DNA from 3 places in the Streptomyces doebereineriae genome. Region 3 is predicted to be linked to each of the others. Evidence: riboswitches for the same ligand, from Rfam matches in the RefSeq annotation. Region 3 holds a riboswitch; each other region holds the start of a gene.
The links. A riboswitch is a leader RNA that binds a small molecule or an ion and turns the genes downstream of it on or off. The one in region 3 is predicted to bind cobalamin.

Region 1 (5,170 bases), on a different contig from region 3:
GCCGGACAAGTCGTCGGGCAGGACGCAGGCCGCGTACTTCGTACGCAACGGCGGCGCCTGGTCCGCGGACGGCTGGACCCTGCCGCCCGCGCTCGACATCGAGTACAACCCGTACGACAAGAAGCACAAGTGCTACCGCATGACCAAGGCGCAGTTGGTCGGCTGGATCAAGTCCTTCAGCAACGAGGTGAAGCGGCTCACCGGCCGCCGCCCGGTGCTCTACACGACCGCCCACTGGTGGAACACGTGTACGGGTGGCAGCGGCGCCTTCGCCTTCGACCACGCGCTGTGGGTGGCCCGCTACAACTCGGCGGACGTGGGAACGCTGCCCGCCGGGTGGTCGTACTGGACGATCTGGCAGTACGAGAACAGCGGCAGTCTGCCGGGTGACCAGAATCTCTTCAACGGGTCGGCGAATCAGCTGAGGAGGTTCGCCACGGGGGCATAGCCGTGGGGCGTACGGGTCGCGCGGGGGCCACGAGGTCCGGCACCGCCGTAGCGGAAGAATCCGGTCACCGCACGGCCCGCCTCAGTTCACCTTCCGTTCATCCAGGTTACCTACGTTCAATGCGCCAATGACCTCGAACGATTGCCTGGGTAAATGGAAAACTTCTCGCTGATCCTCGCGATTGTGGTGGTAACCGCACTCGCGTTCGATTTCACGAACGGTTTTCACGACACCGCCAACGCGATGGCCACCACCATCTCGACCGGTGCACTCAAGCCCAAGGTCGCGGTGGCCATGTCCGCCGTGCTCAACCTTGTGGGCGCTTTCCTCTCGGTGGAGGTCGCCAACACGATCTCCAAGGGTCTCGTCGACGAGACCGGCATCCGTCCCGAGGTCATCTTCGCCGCCCTGGTCGGCGCGATCCTCTGGAACCTGCTGACCTGGCTGGTGGGCCTGCCCTCCAGTTCCTCGCACGCCCTCATGGGCGGTCTGATCGGCGCCACCATCGCCTCGGCGGGCATGGGCGCGGTCCACGGCGACGCGCTCGTCACCAAGGTCCTGATCCCGGCGATCGCGGCACCGATCGTCGCGGGCGTCGCCGCCATGCTGGCCACCCGCCTCTCCTACACCCTGGGCAAGAAGGCCGACGGCAAGGCCGCCGCGAAGGGCTATCGCACCGGCCAGATCGCCTCGGCCGGCCTGGTCTCGCTGGCCCACGGCACCAACGACGCGCAGAAGACGATGGGCATCATCACCCTCGCCCTGGTCGCCGGCGGTGTCGTCGCGCCCGACTCCGACCCGCCCACCTGGGTCATCCTCTCGGCGGGTCTCGCCATCGCGCTCGGCACCTACCTCGGCGGCTGGCGCATCATCCGCACCATGGGCAAGGGCCTGACCGACCTCCAGCCGCAGCAGGGCTTCGCCGCCCAGACCAGCGCGGCCACGGTCATCCTGGCCTCGTCCCACCTCGGCTTCTCCCTCTCCACCACGCACTCCGTCTCCGGTTCGGTGATGGGTGCCGGCCTCGGCCGCAAGGGCGGCGTCGTCCGCTGGTCCACGGCCACCCGCATGTTCGTCGCCTGGGGCCTGACGCTCCCGGCGGCGGCCCTGGTGGGCGCCCTGGCCGAGTCGGTCACGGACCTCGGCGACTGGGGTACGGCGGTCGTGGCGGTCTTCCTCGTCGTCTCCAGCGCGGCGATCTGGAAGATCTCGCGCCGCGAGGTCGTGGACGCGTCCAACGTCAACCACACCGACGAGCCGGCCGGCGTGGTGACCACGGCGATCGCCGCCGTGACCCCGCCTCCCGCGGGCACGGTGACCGAGACCCTCACCGCCACGATCCCGGCCCCGCCCGGCCGTCTTCCATGAACCGGCGATGTGGGGTTCTGCACACTCCCCCGCCGCAGGTCAGAAGCAAGTTGACGGTTCTCGAAGGGCCGTGGTGGACTGCCGGAGCCATATACGGCGGCAGAAGAGGAAGCCGGTGCGAATCCGGCGCGGTCCCGCCACTGTCACCGGGGTAGGTAGCCCCGGGAGCCAGGAACTCTCGCCGCCGGACTCGTCGAACCAGGGCGTGGACACCCTGAGTGAGGACATGACGCGATGCTCGCCTGCCGATCCACCTGCAGTTCCAGGCACTTGAACGACCCCGCGATCGGCTGAGCCGGTGCGTGCCGATCGCGTCTTCGCGTACGGCGCCGCCGCCGGTCTGATCGGTGACCTTCTGCTCGGTGACCCCCGTCGTGGGCATCCGGTCGCCGCGTTCGGACGGACCGCGGGCGCCGTGGAGCGGATGTTGTGGCGGGACCACCGGGGCTGGGGTGCGCTGCACACCGCCGTGTGTGTGGGTGGTGCGGTGGGGCTCGGTGCCGTGGCGGAGAACGTCGTACGTCCGTCCCGTACCGCTTCCGTCGCCCTCACCGCCGCCGCCACCTGGGCCGTCGTGGGCGGGACTTCACTCGTGCGGGAGGCCCGGGTCATCGGGCGGGCGCTGGAGGCCGGAGACGTCGAGGCGGCCCGGGACCGGCTGCCGCATCTGTGTGGGCGCGATCCTCAGGCTCTCGACGCCGACGGGATCGCGCGGGCCGTCGTGGAGTCCGTCGCCGAGAACACCTCCGACGCCGTCGTGGGGGCGCTCGTGTGGGGGGCCGTCGCCGGGGTGCCGGGGCTGCTCGGGTTCCGGGCCGTGAACACGCTCGACGCCATGGTGGGGCACAGGTCGGTCATCTACCGCCGCTTCGGGTGGGCTTCGGCCCGGCTCGACGACCTCGCCGGGTGGCCGGGGGCGCGGCTGACCGCGGTACTCGCCGCCCTGGCCGGTGACAGTCCGCGCGGTGCCGTGCGGGCCTGGCGGGAGGACGCACCGAAGCATCCGAGCCCCAACGCCGGGCCCGTCGAGGCCTCGTTCGCGGGGGCGCTGGGTGTCCGGCTGGGAGGGACCCTCTCGTACGCGGGGCGGGTCGAGCATCGGCCGGTGCTGAATCAACGAGGGCGCGCCGTCGCCACGTACGACATCGAGCGCGCCGTACGGCTGTCACGGCGCGTAGGGCTGCTCGCGCTCGGCGTCGGGGTCGCCGCGCGGGCCTTCGTGAAGGGGCGTACGGCATGAGTGGCGGGGGTCTTCTCGTCGCCGGAACCACCTCGGACGCCGGCAAGAGTGTCGTCACCGCCGGGATCTGCCGTTGGCTGGTGCGGCAGGGGGTGAAGGTCGCGCCGTTCAAGGCGCAGAACATGTCCCTCAACTCCTTCGTCACCCGCGAGGGCGCCGAGATCGGGCGGGCCCAGGCCATGCAGGCGCAGGCCTGCCGGGTCGAGCCCACCGCGCTGATGAATCCCGTGCTGCTCAAGCCCGGTGGTGAGCAGAGCAGTCAGGTCGTGCTGCTCGGGAAGCCGGTCGGGGAGTTGAGCGCCCGCGGTTATCACGGCGGGCGGCAGCAGAAGCTTCTCGGGACCGTGCTCGACTGTCTCGGCGAGTTGCGGGGCACGTATGACGCGGTGATCTGTGAGGGGGCCGGCAGTCCGGCCGAGATCAACCTGCGGCGTACCGACATCGTCAACATGGGGATCGCCCGGAACGCCGGGCTGCCCGTGCTGGTCGTGGGCGACATCGACCGCGGGGGTGTCTTCGCCTCCTTCTTCGGGACCGTCGCGCTGCTGTCCCCCGAGGACCAGTCGCTCGTCGCAGGGTTCCTCGTCAACAAGTTCCGGGGGGATGTCTCGCTGCTGGAGCCGGGGCTGGACATGCTCCACGGCCTCACCGGGCGCCGCACGTACGGCGTTCTGCCCTTCCGGCACGGGCTCGGGATCGACGAGGAGGACGGGCTGCGGGTGTCCCTGCGGGGGACGGTCCGGGAGTCCTCGGTGAGCCCTCCGGTGGGCGAGGACGTGCTGCGGGTCGCCGTCTGTGCGATTCCGCTGATGTCCAACTTCACCGACGTGGACGCCCTGGCCGCCGAACCCGGTGTGGTGGTGCGGTTCGTGGACCGGGCGGAGGAACTGGCGGACGCCGACCTCGTCGTGATTCCGGGAACCCGTGGGACCGTACGTGCGCTTGAGTGGCTGCGGGAGCGCGGGCTGGCCGACGCCCTCGTCACCAGGGCCGCGCAGGGACGCCCGGTGCTCGGCATCTGCGGTGGCTTCCAGATCCTCGGCGAGCACATCGAGGACGAGATCGAGAGCCGGCAGGGGCACGTCGAGGGGCTCGGAGTCCTTCCCGTCAGGGTGCGGTTCGCGCGGGAGAAGACCCTGACCCGGCCGGAGGGCGAAGCCCTCGGCGAGCACGTCACGGGATACGAGATCCATCACGGGGTCGCCGACATCCACGGGGGCCAAGCGTTCATCTCTGATGACAAAGGACACAGCCTGGACGGCTGCCGCGTCGGCCAGACCTGGGGGACCCACTGGCACGGCTCGCTGGAGTCGGACGGGTTCCGGCGGGCCTTCCTGCGGGAGGTGGCGGCCGCCGCGGGCCGCCGGTTCGTGCCGGACCCCCACACCTCGTTCGCCGCGCTGCGCGAGGAGCAGCTCGACCGGCTCGGCGACCTGATCGAACAGCACGCGGACACGGACGCGCTGTGGCGGCTCATCGAGTCCGGTGCGCCGCAAGGACTGCCTTTCATTCCACCGGGAGCGCCCGCATGAGCACAGTGTTGTTGTTGTCCACCGCAGACACGGATCTGCTGGCGGCCCGGGCCGCCTCCGGTGCCGAGTACCGGATCGGCAACCCGACCCGCATCGACGTCACGGACGAGCTGCCCGCGCTCCTGGACGGCGCGGACATCGCCGTCGTACGGCTGCTCGGCGGCAAGCGGGCCTGGGAGGACGGGCTCGCCGCGCTGAAGGCTTCCGGCGTCCCGACCGTCCTGCTCGGCGGAGAGACGGTGCCGGACGCCGAGTTGATGGCCGAGTCGTCCGTACCGGCCGGTGTCGTGGCCGAGGCGCTCAGGTACCTCGTCGAGGGCGGTCCCGCGAACCTGGAGGAACTCGCCCGGTTCCTGTCCGACACCGTGCTGCTGACCGGCGAGGGGTTCGCCGAGCCGCAGAAGATGCCGGAGTACGGCGTCCATGGCCCGCTTGCGCCGGACAACGGCCGCCCGACGGTCGGTGTGCTCTTCTACCGGGCGCATGAACTCAGCGGCAACACCGCCTTCGTGGACACCCTGTGCGACGCGATCGAGGCGCGGGGCGCCAACGCCCTTCCCGTGTACTGCGGTTCACTGCGCG
Region 2 (5,170 bases), on a different contig from region 3:
CGGGGTGCCGATCACGATGTACGGCCTGGACGTGTTCGAGCGGGTCGTCGTCCCCGCCGCCGACGTCCAGCGGCTGCGGGCGAGTTCGGAGCCCAGTCTGCGCATGGCCGGGGAACTTCTCGACCACCGCGACCCGGCCACCTCCGGAGACCCCACTCCCACCGGCGGCCTCGGCGACGCGGGCGCGGTCTGCGCGGTCGTCGACCCGGACGGACTGACCACCGAACTCCTGCCGGTGGAGGTGAGCCTGGCCCCGGGCCCGACCCGCGGCCAGACCGTCGTCGACCGCCGCCGCCGGCCCGGGGAGTCCGAGATCCACGGGGGCGAACGTGAAGTGACCCTCGTGGACGTGGCGTTGGGCGTCGACGTGGAGCGGTACGTGAAGTTGTGGCTGACGGCGGTGGAGGGGGCCTGAGGCATGTCCCGCGGATCACGCTGCGAAACGGAACGGTGAAGCAGGCCGTCCTGGTCTCTTGCCATGCACGCAGGACCGGCGCTCGTGGTTCGCCGACGCGGTAGCCAGGCAGGCATATAGTGAGAAAAATAAGAAAAGTGGACTAAAGGGACTCTGTGTCGTAGATCGGCCGACGGTTTCCGCGTGACCCCTTGCCATCGATCGAGGATCCCCCTATAGTCGTACGAACGTAAGACATACGAACGTACGTCAAAGTCTAGGGAGCTCGTGATGGCGACAACTCGGCCGGTGGTGCTGGTGACCGGTGCCTCTTCGGGGGTCGGCAAGGAGACGGCCCGTGCCTTCGCCGCGGCGGGCTTCGAGGTGATCGGGACCGCCCGCAACACCGCGCGGGTCAGTGCGCCCGCCGGGGTGGCCTACCTCGACCTCGACGTGACCAGTGACGAATCGGTCGCCTCCGTGGTCAAGCAGGTGATCGACCGGTTCGGGCGTGTCGACGTCCTGGTCAACAACGCCGGCGTCGGCGCCAACGGCGCCGGCGAGGAGTTCTCCGTCGCCCGGACGCAGGAGGTCTTCGACGTCAACGTCTACGGCATCATGCGGATGACCAGGGCGGTGCTGCCGCACATGCGCACGCAGCGCAGCGGACGCGTCATCAACGTCTCCTCCCTCAGCGGGTTCGTGCCCAGCCCGTTCATGTCCATCTACACCTCGACCAAGCACGCGGTCGAGGGCTACTCCGGGTCGCTGGACCACGAGGTCCGCGAGCACGGCGTGCGGATCCTGCTCGTCGAGCCCGGCCCGATCAACACCCCGTTCGGGGACCACAGCGTGCAGGGCGACACCCCCATGCCGCTCTACGCGTCGGGACGGCGCACCTTCGACGAGGTGCTGGCCAAGAACCTCAGCGGCGGCGACGATCCCGCCACCGTGGCCAAGGTCATCGTCGCGGCGGCCACCGACCGCAACCCGAAACTGCGGCGCACCGCCGGCACGACGGCCGCCGGCATCAGCGTGTTCCACCGCGTCCTACCGGCCCGGATCTTCGACCGCATCGTCCGCAGGTTCAACCGGATGCCGAACTGACAGTTCGGCGCATGGACGCCAGTCTCACGCAGCTGCTGCGCCGGCCTTCCCACAGAACTGAGGACCCAATGACCACCTTCCACCCCGATCTCAGACGAGGTCGCTTCATCCCCAATGTGTCCTACGGCCGTCTGTCGTCGCGCCTCGTGCGGAGTGTGAAGTGGCGCGCGACCGACCCGGGACCGGACGTCTCGGTCCAGGAGATCCTCGTGCCCGGGCCCAAGGGCGCACCGTCCGTCTCGCTTCGCGTCTTCCAGCCGACCGGCCTGAAGGCAGCGGCTCCGGCGCTGCTCTGGATCCACGGAGGCGGACTGATCTTCGGCGCTCCCGAGCAGGACGACCGAACGAACATCGCCTTCGCCCGCGAACTCGGCATCACCGTCGCCGCGGTCCGTTATCGACTGGGGCCGGACCATCCCGCGCCCGCCGCGGTCGAGGACGCCTACGCCGCGCTGCGCGGACTGGCCGATCGAGCGGACGACCTGCACATCGACGTCGATCGCATCGCGATCGGCGGTGCCAGCGCAGGCGGCGGACTCGCCGCGGCCCTCGCACTGCTCGCCCATGACCGGGCCGAGATCCGGCCGGCGTTCCAACTGCTCCTCTACCCCATGCTGGACGACCGCACGACGACGAGAACCGACCTGGACAGCCTCAAGGTGCGCGTCTGGACGCCCAAGAGCAACCGGTACGGCTGGTCGTCCTACCTCGGCGACGCCGTCGCGGGCCCCGACGTCTCCCCGTACTCGGCCGCCGCACGCCGCGAGGATCTCACCGGTCTTCCTCCGGCCTGGATCGGCGTCGGCACCCTCGACCTCTTCCACGACGAGGACGTCGAGTACGCGCGCCGGCTCAGTGACAGCGGCGTTCCCTGCGACCTCGACGTCATCCCCGGCGCTTTCCACGGCTTCGACCTCGTGTTTCCCAAGGCCGAGATCTCGCGGGAGTTCTGGCGCAGGCAGGCAGCAGCGCTGAAGGGCGCACTGTGAGACCGACCGAAAGGTGATCCGCCACCCACCCGATGCCCCATCCGGTCCCTCAAGAACTGCTGACGCCCCACCGCTGCTCCACCTTCGCGAGCCGCCAGTAGGCGATCGCCGCCGCCCACACCACCACGAACAGGCCGACGATGACGTAGCCGACGTTGTCGAGGTCGATGTCGGCGATCCAAGTGGTGAGGGCGTCGGTGAGGTCGAACTTGTCATGCAGGACGCCGACGAGCTCGATCGTGCCGATGAAGAAGGCGACCGCGATGGACAGCCCGGTGATGGCGAGGTTGTAGAAGACCTTGCGGACGGGGTTGGAGAAGGCCCACTGGTAGGCGAAGTTCATGAACGTGCCGTCGAGGGTGTCGAACAGGCTCATGCCGGCGGCGAAGAGCAGCGGCAGACAGAGGATGGCGTACCAGGGAAGCCCCGCGGCCGCACCCGACCCGGCCATCACCATCAGGGTCACTTCCGTGGCCGTGTCGAAGCCGAGCCCGAACAGGAAGCCCAGCGGAAACATCTGCCCCGGCCGGGTGATGGACTTGGTGAGCCGCCCGAGGATCCGGTTCATGAACCCGCGCGAGTCGAGATGCTGCTCCAGCTCCTTCTCGTCGTACGTCCCCTCCCGCATCGCCCGGAAGACCTTCAGGATGCCCATCAGGGCGACCAGGTTGAGAGCGGCGATGAGATAGAGGAACGACCCGGAGACCGTCGTACCGAGAAATCCGAGGACCTGGTGGGTGCTTGACCCCTCGTTCATGACCTTGCCGGCCAGCTGGGTGCCGCCGGCGATCAGTGCGGCGAGCAGGACCACGACACTGGAGTGCCCGAGCGCGAACCAGAACCCTCCGGACACCGGCCGCTTGCCGTCCGCCATCAGCTTGCGCGTGGTGTTGTCGATCGCGGCGATGTGGTCGGCGTCGAAGGCGTGCCGCATACCGAGGGTGTACGCGGTGATGCCGAGTCCGATGCCGAAGGCCTTGTCGCCCACCTCGTAGTGCTCCGGGACGACCAGCAGGAAGAGGATGCCGAAGGCGACGACGTGCAGGGCGGCTATCGCGGCCATCAGACCCGCCGTCTTGACGGTGTCCTCGCGGCGCCAGCGGAAGGAGGCGGCGGCGGTCTCGGGCAGCGCAGGATCAGTCATACGGTGGTCACTCCAGCACCTCGTGGATGAACGCGTGAGCTGCCGTGGCCGGTCTCCTGGCTTACGGGTCGTGCGTTTCCCTGCCCGCCTTCCCGGCCTGATGGTGACGGCCAGTGGCTGTCCCGCGAGGGACGTGGGAGGGAAACTCCCCGATCACAGTGGCGAGGGCCGCACCGGACTTGACCCTTGAGGGGTCGTCACCGGCTTCCCGAGCACCACGGCCCGCCCACCGTAGGCGGGGGCGGGCGCTCCTGCATAGCTGCACACCTGCGCAGGTATGGAAGATCACACAGGGCCTCCTGCGAGGATGAGCCCCATGCACCTCGTCCCGGCCGACCGAGCCGACCGCCGCACGATCGACGGACACCGGGTGTGCGACGCCATCGCCGCGATCGGCGACCCGGGACACGTCCGCACCTGGTCCGACCGCTTCGCCCTCCTGGCCGACCCGAACCGCCTCTCCCTGCTCCTGGCCCTGCACCGGACCGGCCCGCTGGCGGTCTCCGACCTCGCGATCGCAACGGGGATGAACGACCCCGCCGTCTCCCAGGCGCTACGGCTGCTGCGGGCGGCCGGGGTGGTGGCGGGGGAGAAGGAGGGGCGGGTGGTGCGGTACCGGGTGGTGGACGAGGAGGTGCGGGGGCTGCTGACGCAGGTGTCCTGAGCCGGTGGAGGTACGTGCCGCAGGTCAACCCACTGCCCGACGCGCCGGAAGCTTGCGTTCAGGCTGGTTGCTGCGGCGCTTTGGCCGTGTGCTTGGCGAGCAGGCCTGCAAGCAGTATGACCAGCAGAGCGATCCCCACGCCGCACACCGTCCACAGCACCCGGTAGCCCTCGGCGGCATAGTCCGAGGGCTGCGGAAGGTCCACCAAGATGAGCGTTCCCATGGCGATGGCCGCGGAGTAGAGCGCGTAGTTCCAGAATTGAATCGCCACCCCGTGCATGAACAGGACGAACGCGACCACTTCGAGTCCGCGCTCGACCGCGAAAAGCCTGAGTCCGTGTTCACTGGTGGGCACCAACAGCAGCAGCGCAGCCGCGGCCGCGCCGATCAGCGCGCCGACGAGACGCTGCGCGGATACGAGCGTGGCCTGCTCCAGGCTCGGCTTCATCGCGATCATGGCAGCGATCGGCAGCCAGGTGCCGTGCGACAGGTTGAGTCCGAACGCAAGCGCGACGCTGCCGGCCATGACCAGAGCGCGGATCACCGCGAACATGATCAGCGGCCGGGTCAGCTTCCGCCGCGAGGTGTCGCCAGGGAACTCCGCGACCGGCTGGGGTCGGTCCTGGCGCCCGCGGATCAGCCACCCGACGAACGTCATCACGATCCACAGCGCCGCCCCTCCGGTCCAGGCGAGCACCTGAGCCCAGGTGTAACTGGTGATGCGGGCGGAATGATGAAGGCTGAACGCGAGCCCGAGGGCGACGATGAACCAAAGGTTCAGAAGCACGGCGGCAATGAACCTGTGCACCCCGAATGCGACCGACAGTCCGGCCACCAGCGTGACCGCGAAAGTCGCAAGCACCAGCCAGCCC
Region 3 (5,170 bases):
TGGTGAAGGTCGGCGCGCTGGTCTTCGTCCTCACGATGGACAAGACGGTCGCCATCAACTTCCAGCTCCTGGGAGGCATCTGGATCCTCCAGACCTTCCCGGCCCTGGTCGGCGGCCTCTTCACCCGCTGGTGCCACCGCTGGGCCCTGCTCGCCGGCTGGGCGGTCGGCATGATCTACGGCACGGTCGCCGCGTACGGCGTCGCCTCCCCGACGCAGAAGCACTTCGGCGGCTCCGCGAAGGAGATCCCCGGCATCGGCGAGATCGGCTACATCGGCCTGACGGCGTTCGTGCTCAACGTCGTCGTGACGGTGGTCCTGACCTTCGCCCTGAAGGCGGCCAAGGTCCCCGACGGCGTGGACGAGACCAGCCCGGAGGACTACACGGCGGACGCGGGCGACCCGGGGGTCCAGGTGGAGCTTCCGCCGGCGACCGCGGGTAAGACCCACTAGTCACGGAGTGCACGGGCCGTCGGAGTTCTCGCCCGGCGGCCCGTCGCCGTATCCGTCGGGCACACTCACCCGCATGGACATCCTGATCCGCCCCGCGGTACCCGCCGACTACGAACCCCTCGGCCAGATCACTGCCCAGGCCTACCTCCAGGACGGCCTCCTCCTGTTCGGTGAGAGCGACTGGTACCTCGAAGAACTCAAGGACGTGGCCAAGAGGGCGTCCGCCGCGGACGTCCTGGTGGCCACGGAGAACGACGACCTCCTCGGCGGAGTCACCTTCGTCCCGTCCGGCGGCCCCATGGCCGACCTCGCCCGCCCCGGAGAGGCAGAGATCCGCATGCTCGCGGTGGCGCACGCGGCCCGGGGCAGAGGCATCGGACAGGCCCTCGTTCAGGCCTGCGTCGACCGCGCGAGCGGCACGGCCACCGGCGTCGTCCTGTGCACCCAGCCCACGATGCACACCGCCCACCGCATCTACGAACGCCTCGGCTTCTCCCGCGCCCCCGAGCGCGACTGGAACCCGATACCCGGCGACGACTTCACGCTTCTCACCTATGAGTTGACGCTGTGAAGTCACCGCGACACAACATATGGGCCTGCTTTCCTCACCCGGCACAAGATGTATGCTCATGCTCGCTGTCGCCGCAGGGGAATCCGGTATGAATCCGGAACTGTCCCGCAACGGTGTACTCATGCGTGCATAGGCACACATGAGAGTCAGTCCGAGGACCTGCCGACAGCACGCCCGAGCCAAACGGCCCGGGTGTCCTGACGTCCGGGCCTCGTGGAATGGGCCGGTGGACGCGACGCCGTGTGCGCTCGTGTGCTGCCCCCTGCCCTCCGCAAGGCCCCGTGCCCAGCGAGGGAGTGCCCCACGTGACCATCGCGCCAGCCGAACCGGCTTCAGCGACCACCTTTGTGGACGATGACGGTCCCGGAACCGCGTTGCTGCGGACCCTGACCGCGCTGACCGCCGACCTCCCCGACGCCGACCCCGGCAGGGTCGCCGCGGCCGCGCTGCGCGGCCGGTCCTCGCGTGGGGCCTCCCCCGAAATGGTCGCGGAGTTGCGCGAGCTGGCCACCGAGGCGGCGGCCGGCCTCATCTCCGAGGACCCCGCCTACAGCAGGCTGGCGGCCCGGCTGCTGACCATCAGTATCGCCGCGGAGGCCGCCTCGCAGGGCGTCACCTCGTTCACCGGATCGGTCGCCGTGGGACACCGCGAGGGCCTCATCGCCGACCGCACCGCCGAGTTCGTGCGGGTCCACGCCGAGCGGCTCGACGCTCTGGTCGACACCGACGCCGACGACCGCTTCGGCTACTTCGGCCTCCGGACCCTCCACAGCCGGTACCTCCTCAGGCACCCTCTCACCCGCAAGGTGATCGAGACGCCCCAGCACTTCCTGCTCCGGGTGGCGTCCGGCCTCGCCGAGGACGACACGGTCAGGGCCCTGGACGAGGTCGCCGCGCTCTACGCGCTGATGAGCCGCCTCGACTACCTCCCCTCCTCCCCCACCCTCTTCAACTCCGGCACCCGGCACCCCCAGATGTCGTCCTGCTACCTCCTCGACTCCCCGAAGGACGAGCTCGACTCCATCTACGACCGCTACCACCAGGTCGCCAACCTCTCGAAGCACGCCGGCGGCATCGGTCTGTCGTACTCCCGTATCCGCAGCCGCGGTTCGCTGATCCGCGGCACCAACGGACACTCCAACGGCATCGTCCCGTTTCTGAAGACGCTGGACGCCTCGGTCGCCGCCGTGAACCAGGGAGGCCGGCGCAAGGGCGCGGCCGCGGTCTATCTGGAGACCTGGCACTCCGACATCGAGGAGTTCCTCGAGCTCAGGGACAACACCGGTGAGGACGCCCGTCGTACACACAACCTGAACCTCGCGCACTGGGTCCCGGACGAGTTCATGCGCCGGGTGAACGCGGACGCCGAGTGGTCCCTCTTCTCCCCCGCCGACGTGCCCGAGCTGGTCGACCTGTGGGGCGAGGAGTTCGACGCCGCGTACCGGAAGGCCGAGGCCGCGGGGCTCGCGAAGAAGACGATCCCCGCCCGTGACCTCTACGGCCGCATGATGCGCACCCTCGCGCAGACCGGCAACGGCTGGATGACCTTCAAGGACGCCGCCAACCGCACGGCCAACCAGACGGCCACGCCGGGCCATGTCGTCCACTCCTCCAACCTCTGCACGGAGATCCTGGAGGTCACGGACGACGGGGAGACGGCCGTGTGCAACCTGGGGTCCGTGAACCTGGGCGCGTTCGTCACCGGCGACGGCATCGACTGGGAGCGGCTGGACGCCACCGTCCGTACCGCCGTGACCTTCCTCGACCGGGTCGTCGACATCAACTTCTACCCGACCGAGCAGGCCGGGCGGTCCAACGCCAAGTGGCGCCCCGTGGGCCTCGGCGCGATGGGCCTCCAGGACGTCTTCTTCAAGCTGCGGCTGCCCTTCGACTCCCCCGAGGCGAAGGAACTCTCCACCCGGATCGCCGAGCGCGTCATGCTCGCCGCCTACGAGGCCTCCGCCGACCTCGCCGAGCGGGGCGGCCCGCTGCCGGCCTGGGAGAAGACCCGTACCGCCCAGGGCGTCCTGCACCCCGACCACTACGGCGTCGAACTCACCTGGCCCGAGCGGTGGGCGGCCCTGCGCGACCGTATCGCCGTCACCGGACTGCGCAACTCCCTGCTCCTCGCCATCGCTCCCACCGCCACCATCGCGTCGATCGCCGGTGTGTACGAGTGCATCGAGCCGCAGGTCTCCAACCTGTTCAAGCGCGAGACGCTGTCCGGGGAGTTCCTCCAGGTCAACTCGTACCTGGTGGCCGAGTTGAAGAAGCTCGGCGTCTGGGACGCCCGCACCCGTGAGGCGCTGCGCGACGCGAACGGCTCGGTGCAGGGCTTCGCGTGGATCCCCGAGGACGTACGGGCGCTGTACCGCACGGCGTGGGAGATCCCGCAGCGCGGTCTGATCGACATGGCCGCGGCGCGGACCCCGTTCCTCGACCAGTCCCAGTCCCTGAACCTGTTCCTGGAGACGCCGACCATCGGCAAGCTCTCCTCGATGTACGCGTACGCCTGGAAGTCCGGGCTGAAGACGACGTACTACCTGCGCTCGCGCCCGGCGACCCGTATCGCCCGTGCCGCGCAGGCGACGGTCCCCGTCCAGCAGCCGGCCCCCGAAGACGCGGTCGCCTGCTCCCTTGAGAACCCCGAGTCCTGCGAGGCCTGCCAGTAATGTCCAGCACCCAGAACCTGCTCGACCCCGGCTTCGAGCTGACTCTGCGCCCCATGCGCTATCCCGACTTCTACGAGCGCTACCGGGACGCCATCAAGAACACCTGGACCGTCGAGGAGGTCGACCTCCACTCGGACGTCTCCGACCTGGCGAAGCTCAGCCCCGCCGAACAGCACCTCATCGGCCGCCTGGTGGCCTTCTTCGCGACCGGCGACTCGATCGTCGCGAACAACCTGGTGCTGACGCTGTACAAGCACATCAACTCCCCCGAGGCGCGGCTGTACCTGAGCCGCCAGCTCTTCGAGGAGGCCGTCCACGTCCAGTTCTACTTGACGCTCCTCGACACCTACCTCCCCGACCCGGAGGACAGGACGGCGGCCTTCGACGCGGTCGAGAGCATCCCCTCGATCCGCGAGAAGGCGGAGTTCTGCTTCAGGTGGATCAACGAGGTCGAGAAGCTGGACAGTCTGCAGACCCAGTCCGACCGCCGCCGCTTCCTGCTCAACCTGATCTGCTTCGCCGCGTGCATCGAGGGCCTGTTCTTCTACGGCGCCTTCGCCTACGTCTACTGGTTCCGCAGCCGGGGCCTGCTGCACGGCCTCGCCACCGGCACCAACTGGGTGTTCCGCGACGAGACCATGCACATGTCCTTCGCCTTCGACGTGGTCGACACCGTCCGCAAGGAGGAGCCGGAGCTGTTCGACGACCGGCTCCGGCAGCAGGTCACCGACATGCTGGCGGAGGCCGTCGAGGCGGAGCTGCAGTTCGCGCGCGACCTGTGCGGGGACGGGCTGCCGGGCATGAACACCGAGTCGATGCGGCAGTACCTGGAGTGCGTCGCCGACCAGCGCCTGACGCGCCTCGGCTTCGCCCCGGTGTACGGCTCGGAGAACCCGTTCTCCTTCATGGAGCTGCAGGGGGTTCAGGAGCTGACCAACTTCTTCGAGCGGCGTCCGTCCGCGTATCAGGTGGCGGTGGAGGGCACGGTCGACCTGGACGAGGACTTCTAGACCGGGATCCGGGCACGTGGGTGGTACGTCCAAGAGGGAAGGAGGCCATCCATGCGCCCGATCCGCAAGACGATCCTCGCCCTCGCGACGCTGACGCTGCTTCTCGCGGGCTGCGGCACCGAAGCCGGGAACGGGAAGGGGGGAGCCGGCGACAGAGTGTCGCCGTCCTCCCCCACGCCCACGCCCACGCCCACGCCCACGGCGACCGGGTGCACTACCCGGGCGGAACTCGGCGCCACCGACAGCGGGGACACCGTGTGCCTCGCGGTGGGCGACACGATCCGGATCTCGCTGGACGGGACGAAGAGCCGCCCCTGGAAGCCGGTCGCCGTCGTCGGCAGTGGCCTGGAGGCCACCAACAGCGGCATCGTCCTGCTGCCCGGTGACGCGAGTTCCGCGTACAAGGCGGTCTCGGCGGGACAGGTGCGGCTGAGTTCACAGCGCCCCCTGTGCGCCACCGACACC

Region 1: linked by a shared signal. The riboswitch ahead of RNB18_RS09795 (cobalamin biosynthesis protein) and the one ahead of RNB18_RS15595 (ribonucleoside-diphosphate reductase subunit alpha) in region 3 are both predicted to bind cobalamin.
Region 2: linked by a shared signal. The riboswitch ahead of RNB18_RS07755 (Nickel transporter NicT) and the one ahead of RNB18_RS15595 (ribonucleoside-diphosphate reductase subunit alpha) in region 3 are both predicted to bind cobalamin.

The regions. Positions count from the first base shown of each region.
Region 1 is NZ_JAVREZ010000003.1:47,818-52,987, forward strand. Features, by position in the region: gene RNB18_RS09785 (lysozyme) at 1-448, shown strand, start outside; gene RNB18_RS09790 (inorganic phosphate transporter) at 602-1,816, shown strand; cobalamin riboswitch at 1,874-2,013, shown strand; gene RNB18_RS09795 (cobalamin biosynthesis protein) at 2,115-3,056, shown strand; gene RNB18_RS09800 (cobyric acid synthase) at 3,053-4,588, shown strand; gene cobN (cobaltochelatase subunit CobN) at 4,585-5,170, shown strand, end outside.
Region 2 is NZ_JAVREZ010000002.1:474,434-479,603, reverse strand. Features, by position in the region: gene RNB18_RS07770 (nucleoside hydrolase) at 1-415, shown strand, start outside; gene RNB18_RS07765 (oxidoreductase) at 686-1,501, shown strand; gene RNB18_RS07760 (alpha/beta hydrolase) at 1,513-2,490, shown strand; gene RNB18_RS07755 (Nickel transporter NicT) at 2,540-3,634, opposite strand; cobalamin riboswitch at 3,664-3,869, opposite strand; gene RNB18_RS07750 (ArsR/SmtB family transcription factor) at 3,951-4,298, shown strand; gene RNB18_RS07745 (FUSC family protein) at 4,357-5,170, opposite strand, start outside.
Region 3 is NZ_JAVREZ010000004.1:581,308-586,477, forward strand. Features, by position in the region: gene mctP (monocarboxylate uptake permease MctP) at 1-452, shown strand, start outside; gene RNB18_RS15590 (GNAT family N-acetyltransferase) at 526-1,023, shown strand; cobalamin riboswitch at 1,076-1,204, shown strand; gene RNB18_RS15595 (ribonucleoside-diphosphate reductase subunit alpha) at 1,329-3,695, shown strand; gene RNB18_RS15600 (ribonucleotide-diphosphate reductase subunit beta) at 3,695-4,705, shown strand; gene RNB18_RS15605 (hypothetical protein) at 4,757-5,170, shown strand, end outside.